DNA from 2 places in the Mesorhizobium sp. RCAM 06353 genome. Region 2 is predicted to be linked to the other one. Evidence: riboswitches for the same ligand, from Rfam matches in the RefSeq annotation. Region 2 holds a riboswitch; the other holds the start of a gene.

Region 1 (4,472 bases), 2.4 Mb from region 2:
TCTTGTAGCCGCCACCATCCTGGTAATCGAGCAGGATGAGGAATTGCGGATTGCGCGACGCCACCGTTTCCCAGTCGGTGTTGCCCCAGCTGGTGTCCATGTCGGCCATGATGTTGTCGCCGCCAGCCGCGGTGATCATGGCGCTGGGAATGGCGAATTTTCCGGCGGTGAACGGCTTGTCCTCCCCGGAATCATAAAGGAACACCCGTGTTCCCCTGGCGCTGCCGACTTTCGCGGTGATGTCAGCCAGTTGCGCCTTCCAGCCGGCAACAAGCTTCTCCGCTTCGGCGTCCTTGCCAAAAATCTTGCCCAGCTTTTCGACGTCGCCATACAGAAGGTCCATCGAGGCGGCCGGCCTGGTCTTGTCGAGATGGACGCAGCTTTCGGTCAGCACCAGCGTCTTGATGCCGTGCGGCGCGAGCGTGTCGGGCGTCACGTCGCCGCCCGGCTTCATGCCATAGTACCAGCCGGCGAAGAAGAAATCGGGTTCGACCGCGACGAGGTTTTCGAGCGTCGGGTATTTTGGCGCCAGTTCGGGAATAGAACCTTGCTCGGCCTTGAATTCGGGACCGACCTTGTACCATCCGGTGATGCCGGTCAGGCCGACGATCGACGGCTGCAGCTTCAGCGCGAAGGCCATCTCGGCCATGTTGAGATCGTGGATGACGGCGCGCTTGGGTGGCGCGTCGAAGGTCAACGACTTGCCGCAGCTGTCGACGGTGACGGGGAAGGCGAAGGCCGTCGAGGCCAGCAGCGAGAGGACGAGCGACAAAGCGAGACGTTTCACGGATTTTGCACCTTGGTTGAACAGCGGCGGATGACGGATGGTTTTGATCAGGATGGCGGCGCGGCGCGGTTCGGAACATCGAACACCGTCAGTTCGCGATCCTCGGTGGGATGGCGCAGGCGAAACACGTCGACGCCGAAAATCTCGCGGATCAGTTTTTGGGTCAGCGCTTCGCGCGGTGCCGCCAGCACATGCAGCCGGGCTTCGTGCATCACCGCGACCCTGGTGGCGAAGGGCGCTACCAACGCCAGATCGTGCAGCACGGCGATCACCGTCATGCCGAAGCCGGCCACAAGTTCAATAAGCTCGCCTCGGGCGCGCGGGTCGAGATGGTTGGTCGGCTCATCGAGGAACAGCACTTTCGGTTCCTGTGCGATGGCGCGCGCCAGCTGGGCGCGCTGGCGTTCCCCGCCCGACAGCGAGCCGATGCTGCGGCCAAGCAGCGGCAACAAGCCGGTCCGGCGCAGCGCGTCCACGACAATGTCGCGTTCCTCGCTCCTGCGCCTCAGGCCGGCATGCGGGACGCGGCCAAGCTCGACATAGTCGATCACCGCCAGCCGCGGATCCGGCTGGTCGGTCTGGCCGACGACGGCGATGTGCAATGCCCGTTCGGCGGTCGAGATCCTGTCGAGGCGGCGCCCACCAAGCTTCATCTCGCCGGAACTTGGCCTGAGCATGCCCGACAGCATGCGCAGCAGCGTCGTCTTGCCGGCGCCGTTGGGGCCGATAATGGCGAGGCGATCACCAGCGGCAACGGACAGGCTGACCGCATGGACCAGAGCCCGGCCATTCGCTGTCGCGCCGAGGTCGCGGGCTTCGAGGAGTGGCGTTGTCATCGGTTCCCATCCACAGGCTTGGCCGGTGCCGGGATACGGGCCAGCGTCTTGCCGGCCAGTCGCGGCGGACGTTGTCCGGAATTGCACCAGCCGTCTGCCAGCGATGCATAGAGCCTGGCAAATCGCACGAGATCGCCGGCGTCGGCCTCGGCGTCGATGGAGCCGAAGAGATAGGCGGCCTTGCCCGGCGCCTGGAAGGCTACCGTCAGCGGTCGCGCGCAGCCCGCCATGCATTCGACGCCTTCAACCGTGAAGCCGAGCGCCACAGCGGGTTCATGGTGGGCCGCGAGCCGGGACCGCAAATCGGCGCATAGGCTTTCGCCCGACCTGATCCCTGTCGGAACGTCACGGCAAAGCGTGCACACGATGATGCGATGATCGATGGCGCCGTCCAACTTTCCGTCACTTTCCAAAACTGGCGACGGAAGGATGTTGGCGAGCCGGCCGACAAGACCGACGTCCACGTTTCCTCCCGGCACACCCCGTCCGGTCAACTCAGTGATGGCAGGTCTCCTGGCTCGCGGGTCTCGGCTCAATCCTGCCTTCCCAGCCTTGCCGGCCAGTGGCATGTCGGATCTTGCTCACCGCTTACAGTTGCGGGGGCAGCCACGGTCTCGACCTTGAGGGTCTCACCGTGTTCCCTTTTCACCCCTTGCCTTTCGGCGCGGGGACCATCACCGGGCCATCGTAGTTTTGCCCCGAGCGCATCGCAACGATTCTTTTCGACTGGTCCTGTCACCATCGCGGCACCGGCATCCTGCGGCCTCATCAGATAGCGGCTTGCTATATCTCTATCTGTAATGTAATAACAGAACGATTTAAGAGATTCCCTCTGTTGATGTCAATCCCTTGCCACAACCCTTCGAACTATCGCTGAAGGTTGCGGACGCAGACGGGGCGGAGTTCACGTGAACTCCGCCCCGGATCGGATAGTCTGCAGGCAGACGTGCTTACTTACCTGACAGCTGCTTGGCGTTCTCTGGCGTGATCGCTGTCGTCTCGACAGTGACCGTCGTATCCACCGAAGTGGCGCAATCAAGCAAGATTTTCTTCGACATCTCGATCGCTTCCTTCGCACCTGTCGGGTAGGTGAAGGTCGCCGCCCAGTCACCCTTGGCGACGGCTTCGATGCCGCCTGCCGGGCCTGGCAAGCCATCAGTACCGATGATCTTAACGTCCTTGCCGGCGCCCTTGGCGGCAAGCAGCGCGCCGGCCGCCATCATGTCGTTCGAGGCGTAGAGCACCTTGATGTCGGGATGCGCCTGCAACATGGCCGAGAAAGCGGTCTGGGCTTTATCCGGCACCCAGTCGGCGGCCTGCTCGGCGACGACCTGGATCTTGGCATTCTCCTTGACGCCGTCCTTGAAGCCATTCAGCCGCTCGACGGCCGGTGTGGAGCTTGGCAATCCTTCGAGCACCGCTGCTTCGCCGCCCTCCGGCAGCAAGGTCTTGGCGGTGTATTTGCCCGCTTCGAGCGCGATCTTGTAATTGTCGCCGCCGATGAAGGCGGTGTAGTCCTTGCCGGGATCGCCGACCGTCTTGCGGTCGAGTTCGATGACCGGGATGCCGGCATCCATGGCGCGCTTCACCGCCGGTGTCAGCGGTGCCGCCTCGAAGGGCGAGATCAGCAAGAGATCGACTTTCTGGGTGATGAAGTTGTCGACCTGCGAGGTCTGCGTGTTGACGTTGCCAGCGCCGTCGGCGATCTGCAACGTGAAGCCCGGCACTTCCTTGGCGGCCGCCGTCAGCTCGTCATTGACATGCTGGCGGTAGGGCTCGGCATTGTTCGCCTGTGAAAAGCCGATGATGAACTGGCCGTCTTTGGCGCAGGCCTTGACCAACGGTTCGGCAGCCTGGGCGGCTCCCGCGATGCACAGGCCGGCACCTGCCAGGAGCACGGCCTTGAGGGTGCGGCTTTGTCTTATGGTTTTCATATTCACTCTCCTCCTCGTCGGGCCGGGGGGCCAGACCTTGGTTGACTGACTTCCACTTGCTGCCGCCTTCCTCCTAACGACCCAAACCCTCGCGGCGGCGAACGAGGGATTGAATGACTGCCGCCAGCACGATGATCGCGGCGGTCGCGAGCAGTTGAATGGCGGGTGTGATGTTGTTGAGCTGAAGGATGTTGGCCAGCGCGCCGAGCATGATGGTGCCGGCCACGGTGCCGACCATCGAGCCGGCGCCGCCGAACAGGCTGGTGCCGCCGATGACCACGGCGGCGATCGCCGTGAGCTCATAGCCCATGCCGTCATTGGCGCTGCCGAAATTGAACTGGCCGGCATGAACGATACCGGCAAGAGCGGCGGCAAAGCCGGTGATCGCATAGACCGAGATCTTGACCATGGAGACGGGCACGCCGGAAATGCGCGCCGCGCGCTCATTGCCGCCGACGGCGAAGACATAGCGGCCGAAGCGCGTGGTGTTGAGCACGATGGTTGCGATCGCGGCAAAGACGATGAAGACGATGGTGGCGACTGGCACGGTGTTGTTGAACAGCCGCTCGCCGAGGATCGCAAAAACCGGCGGTGCCAGGCCCGGCCCGTCGCCATAGGAAATGTTGATGTACTGATTGCCCGACACGACAAGCGCCAGGCCGCGTGCCGCCTGCAAGCCGGCGAGCGTGACGATGAACGGCTCCAGTCGGAACCGGGTGGAGATGGTGCCCTGGATCGCACCGAAGACGATGCCCATGATGAGCACGGCGAGGATGGTGGGGACCAGCCCGAAGCCGCCAGAGATCATCATCGATGCGGTGACGACACTGGACAGCCCAAGCACCGCGCCAACCGAAAGGTCGATGCCGGCCGTGATAATGACGAAGGTCATGCCGATGGCGATGATGCCGGTCT
Region 2 (4,472 bases):
TTTGCAAATCCCGTCCCTCCAGCAGGATCGCTTCCACCGACAACGCCTGTAAACGCTCGGTTCTTCGTTGGCAAGGCAAGCGGTGCCGGCAAGACGTCGGCCATTTTTGGGGATCAGCTGGATCGCGAACCGTTCACGCTTCGATTTCGAGAGCCGACAACGGCTTCGAGCAACAGGCGAGGATGAAGCCGTCGTCGATTTCGTGATCGAGGATGCCGCCATTGTGGCTCATCTCGACCGCGCCGGAGACTTTCTTCACCTTGCAGGTCCCGCACAGGCCGAACTCGCAGGCCGCCGGGATCCGCACGCCCGAAGAGCGCGCGGTCTGCAGCACGGTCTGGCCGGCAACGCACTCGGCGTCGACGTTCGAAAGCGCGAAGCGGATCGGTGTTTTGGCTTCGACCGGAACGGCGTCACCGTCTCCAGCCGGCAATGCGAACGGTGCCGGGATTTCCTCCACCGCGGGCGCGGCAAAGCTCTCCTGGTGGTATTTCGTCATATCGAAGCCGGCGGCGTCCAGCATGCCGCGCACGGCGCGCATGAAGGGATCCGGACCGCAGCAGAAGATCTCGCGTTCGCGGAAATCGGGCGCCAGCAGCGGCAACCGGATGGCGTCGATGCGACCCATATGGCCGTACCAGCCCTCGCGGCTTGATCGCTCCTCGATCATGAAGCCGAGCGACAGGCCCGGCATATGGCCGCCGAGCAGCTCAAGTTCCTTGCGGAAGATGATCTCTTCGGCGCGCCGTGCGCAGTTGACGAAGCCGACATCGGTCCATGGCGCGCAGTCGTTCAGCCAGCGCAGCATCGACATCATCGGCGTCACGCCGGAACCGGCCGAAATGAACAGATATTTGGCCGCCGGGTGGCTGTGCAGCGAAAAGTCGCCCGCCGGCCCATAGGCCTTGACGTGCGAGCCGGGCTTCAGATGATCGAACATCCAGCGCGTGCCGATGCTGCCGGCCTGCGCCTTCACCGTCACGGCGATCGAGAATGGTCGCGACGGCGAGGACGACAGCGTATAGGTGCGCATCAGCGGCCCGTCCGACGTCGGCAGTTCCAGCGTCACGAACTGGCCCGGCTTGTAGCGGAACCAGGTCTGGTTGTCGGAGCGGAAGGTGAAGGTCTTGACGTCAGGCGCCTCGTCGCTGACGCCGATCACTTCCAGCACCTGCAGCCTGTCGTTCCAGGGCGCCATCTGGTCGAGATGGCGATAGAGGCCAAGATCAGTCATCGCGTTCATCCCTCAACCTCTCAGGCGACACTGCGCAGAGCCGGCCTGCCGTCTCCAGCAAGGCGCGGGCCGATGAAGCGCGCGTACCAGTCGACGAACTGGATCACGCCGCCCTCATGGAGTTCGGAATAGGGGCCGGGTTCATAGGCCGGCGACAGGATGCCGAAGGCGTTTTCCTCGACGATGCGGCGGTCCTGGTCGTTGGTCTCGGTCCAGACATGGGTGAGTTCGGCAAGATCGTAATCAACGCCCTCGACCGCATCCTTGTGAACCAGCCATTTGGTCGTCACTGCCGTTTCCGTGGCGCTGATCGGCAGCACGCGGAAGGTGACGGCATGGTCGATGAGGATATGGTTCCAGGTCGTCGGATAGTGATAGTGCATCAAGGTGCCGATACGGTCGGCGGAGACTGTGTCGGAGAGGTTCTTCTTCACCGCCCGCTTGCCGGTCATGGTGTAGCTGACGGCATCGCGCAGCAGCGGCGCGCGGGTGGCGCGGTATTGCCCGGCCGGGTCGATACGGAACTTGCTCGGCAGGCCGGCTGCCTCGCATTTCGCCCAATGCGCCAGCATCTCCGGGTCGCTGTCGGCGCCTTGCACACCGGTCACTGTCGGGGCTTCCGGGAAGGTCTTGCACAGCTCCGGATGATTGCCGGCGCAATGGTAGCACTCGCGGTTGTTTTCCCAGACCAGCTTCCAGTTGCCCTTTTCGACGATGGTGCTTTCGAAGGCTATCTTCGCTTCGCTGAGCCGGTGCGGCTTGAGATAGGGCTCGATCATCGCCCGCATCGGTGCGAAGTCGGCGGGCTCCTTGGCCAGGCAGATAAAGATATAGCCGGCCACGCTTTCGCAGGCGACCGGCTTCAGGCTGAACTGGCTCTTGTCGAAACCATCTGCCATCTGGCGGGCAAACAGCAGCCTTCCGTCCAGCTCATAGGTCCACTGGTGATAGGGACAGACCAGTTTGGCGGCCATGCCCTTGTCGGTGTTGCAGACGCGGCTGCCGCGATGGCGGCAGGAATTGTGAAAGGCGTTGATCTTGCCTTGCTGGTCGCGCACCAGCACGACCGGATAGTCGCCGATCTGTACGGTGATGAAGCTGCCGGGCTTCGGCAGTTCGCAATCATGGCCGATGAACAGCCAGTCGCGATACCAGATCAGCTCCATGTCCAGTTTGAAGAAATCGGGATCCGTGTAGAAGGGCTGCTCGAGCGAGAAGCCGTCCCTGCGGCTGTTCAAGAGCCTCAGCATGTCGTTGCGCGTATCCATGTCCTGTCCTCATACTTCAAGGACTGAACTGGTGGTGATTGAGGAAGGATTAGGCGCAGACCGGCGAAAGCCGACATGCGCCATCCGCCTCTTGACCGCCCACCGCGATCAGTCGAGTTCTAGAAATCTCGGGCTGGTTTCCGGGCTCTGGAGTGTCCTTGCGGACGATCGCGACACCTTCCCAGGCTTTCGCCCAGTGGTCTCCCGTTGCGACTTGAACTCCACCACCGTTGCGGGGGCAGCGCCGGATTCTGACCGGCTTCCCAATTCTCCGCTCCATCGTCACGAAGCGGCACCTGAGATGACGTGATCTAATCACGACAGCGCTTGCGACATCGGCATGAAAGCGACATCGCATCCATGTGGCGCGACACGCATGCACAATGATCGGGTCAAGAACCGCGGTCGCAAAATCGTCGCGGTGACGGCTGTACCGGCTATCAAAATCGATCCGGAACGGGGGAAAAAAGGTTAACGGTTTCGAAAAGTGACTATTAGCAGATTCTAAAATCGAACCGAACGGTTCGTTTCTGTTGACGGTGCGTGCAGGACGGTGTGAACGCTGAGCCTCCGATACAGTTGGTGATCGCAGCGCTGGTTTTGACTAACGGTTTGATATCAAAACGAAAAATGTTCGCCAAAGAGGGCCCTGGTACAATTTCAAGTGGTGGATACTTGGTCCACACGGAACAACTTCGTGATTGGAAACGGCCAGCTGGCTTTCCCACATCGGGGCTGTCCGAACGACGCGATTTTAATCCCAAGACACGCCGCTAGACGGACGGAAAAAATACTGGAGTACCCAAAATGAAAAAGATTGTTCTCACTGCCGCCGCCCTTCTGGCCATTTCCGGCAGCGCCTTCGCTGGTAGCGACCACTATGGTTCGAATGCCCCTGCAGCCACCGCTGCTGTCGACAGCTCATACACCGCTTCGGTCAAGAAGTCGGAACCGGCTGCTCAGACGCCTGTCCAGGGCGCCGACCGCAACCTCTTCGGCAACAACTAACAGCCGATCCCCAGCAGGCGGCGGGCTTGGTTCGCCGCCCTGGCGACACTTGAAGAATTCAGGAGACTTGAAATGAAGAAGATCATCCTTGCTGCCGCCGCCGTTCTGGCGATCTCCGGCAGCGCTTTCGCCGGCAGCGACAATTACGGCTCCAACGGCGCCAACCAGCCCGCCGCGACTTCGGTTGACAACTCGCGCACGGCTTCGATCCGTGAAAGCGGCTCGCCAGTCTACAAGCTGCTCAATTCGTCGGGCGACGCACAGAAGTCCGCGCCTCAGGGCAGCGACCGGAACCTCTTCGGCAACCACTAACAGCCGAAGCCAATTCCAAAAAGAGCGGCGGGCCATGCCCGCCGCTCTTTTTTGCGCCGTCGAGACGGGTTCTGTCTTAAGCCGCTTTTGCTTCCGGCTTCTGGAGTGCGAAGGAATGTCCGTCCGTGTCGAAGATATGCAGGTCTTCGCCATTGGCGCTCAGCCGCAACGTCGAGCCGCGCTTGACCTCGACGTTGCCAGGCAGCTTGGTCACCAGCGGCAGGTCGGCGCGGCCGATGTCGACATAGACCAGCTGAACCTCGCCGAGTTGCTCGACATAGTCGACTGTTCCCTCGAACAGATAATCCGCGCCGGTGGCGATGATCAGGTCCTCCGGCCGCACGCCGAAGCTTACCGCCGCACCCTTCGCCGAGGCAGGCGTGGCAATCGGCACCGTAGCCTTGCGCCCGCCGACATGGCTGACGACGGTCGGGTTGCCGGTCTTGTCGATTGTCGCCGGCAGGATGTTCATGGCTGGCGAGCCGATGAACTGGGCGACGAACAGATTGCCGGGCTTCTTGTAGAGATCCATCGGCGTACCGACTTGCTCGATATGGCCGTCCTTCAACACCACGATGCGGTCGGCGAGCGTCATCGCCTCGACCTGGTCGTGGGTGACGTAGATCATGGTTGTGTTGGGCATCGATTCC

Evidence for each region. A riboswitch is a leader RNA that binds a small molecule or an ion and turns the genes downstream of it on or off. The one in region 2 is predicted to bind cobalamin.
Region 1: another riboswitch for cobalamin. It lies ahead of AC56QX_RS27140 (DUF1636 family protein); the one in region 2 lies ahead of AC56QX_RS03530 (aromatic ring-hydroxylating oxygenase subunit alpha).

The regions. Positions count from the first base shown of each region.
Region 1 covers NZ_CM185031.1:5,584,443-5,588,914, forward strand. Annotated here, with positions in the region: gene AC56QX_RS27130 (ABC transporter substrate-binding protein) at 1-787, opposite strand, end outside; gene AC56QX_RS27135 (ABC transporter ATP-binding protein) at 835-1,623, opposite strand; gene AC56QX_RS27140 (DUF1636 family protein) at 1,620-2,087, opposite strand; cobalamin riboswitch at 2,110-2,314, opposite strand; gene AC56QX_RS27145 (substrate-binding domain-containing protein) at 2,574-3,557, opposite strand; gene AC56QX_RS27150 (ABC transporter permease) at 3,631-4,472, opposite strand, start outside.
Region 2 covers NZ_CM185031.1:793,563-798,034, reverse strand. Annotated here, with positions in the region: gene AC56QX_RS03540 (PqqD family protein) at 1-37, opposite strand, end outside; gene AC56QX_RS03535 (FAD-binding oxidoreductase) at 134-1,234, opposite strand; gene AC56QX_RS03530 (aromatic ring-hydroxylating oxygenase subunit alpha) at 1,255-2,502, opposite strand; cobalamin riboswitch at 2,617-2,817, opposite strand; gene AC56QX_RS03525 (DUF680 domain-containing protein) at 3,310-3,510, shown strand; gene AC56QX_RS03520 (DUF680 domain-containing protein) at 3,583-3,822, shown strand; gene AC56QX_RS03515 (ABC transporter ATP-binding protein) at 3,899-4,472, opposite strand, start outside.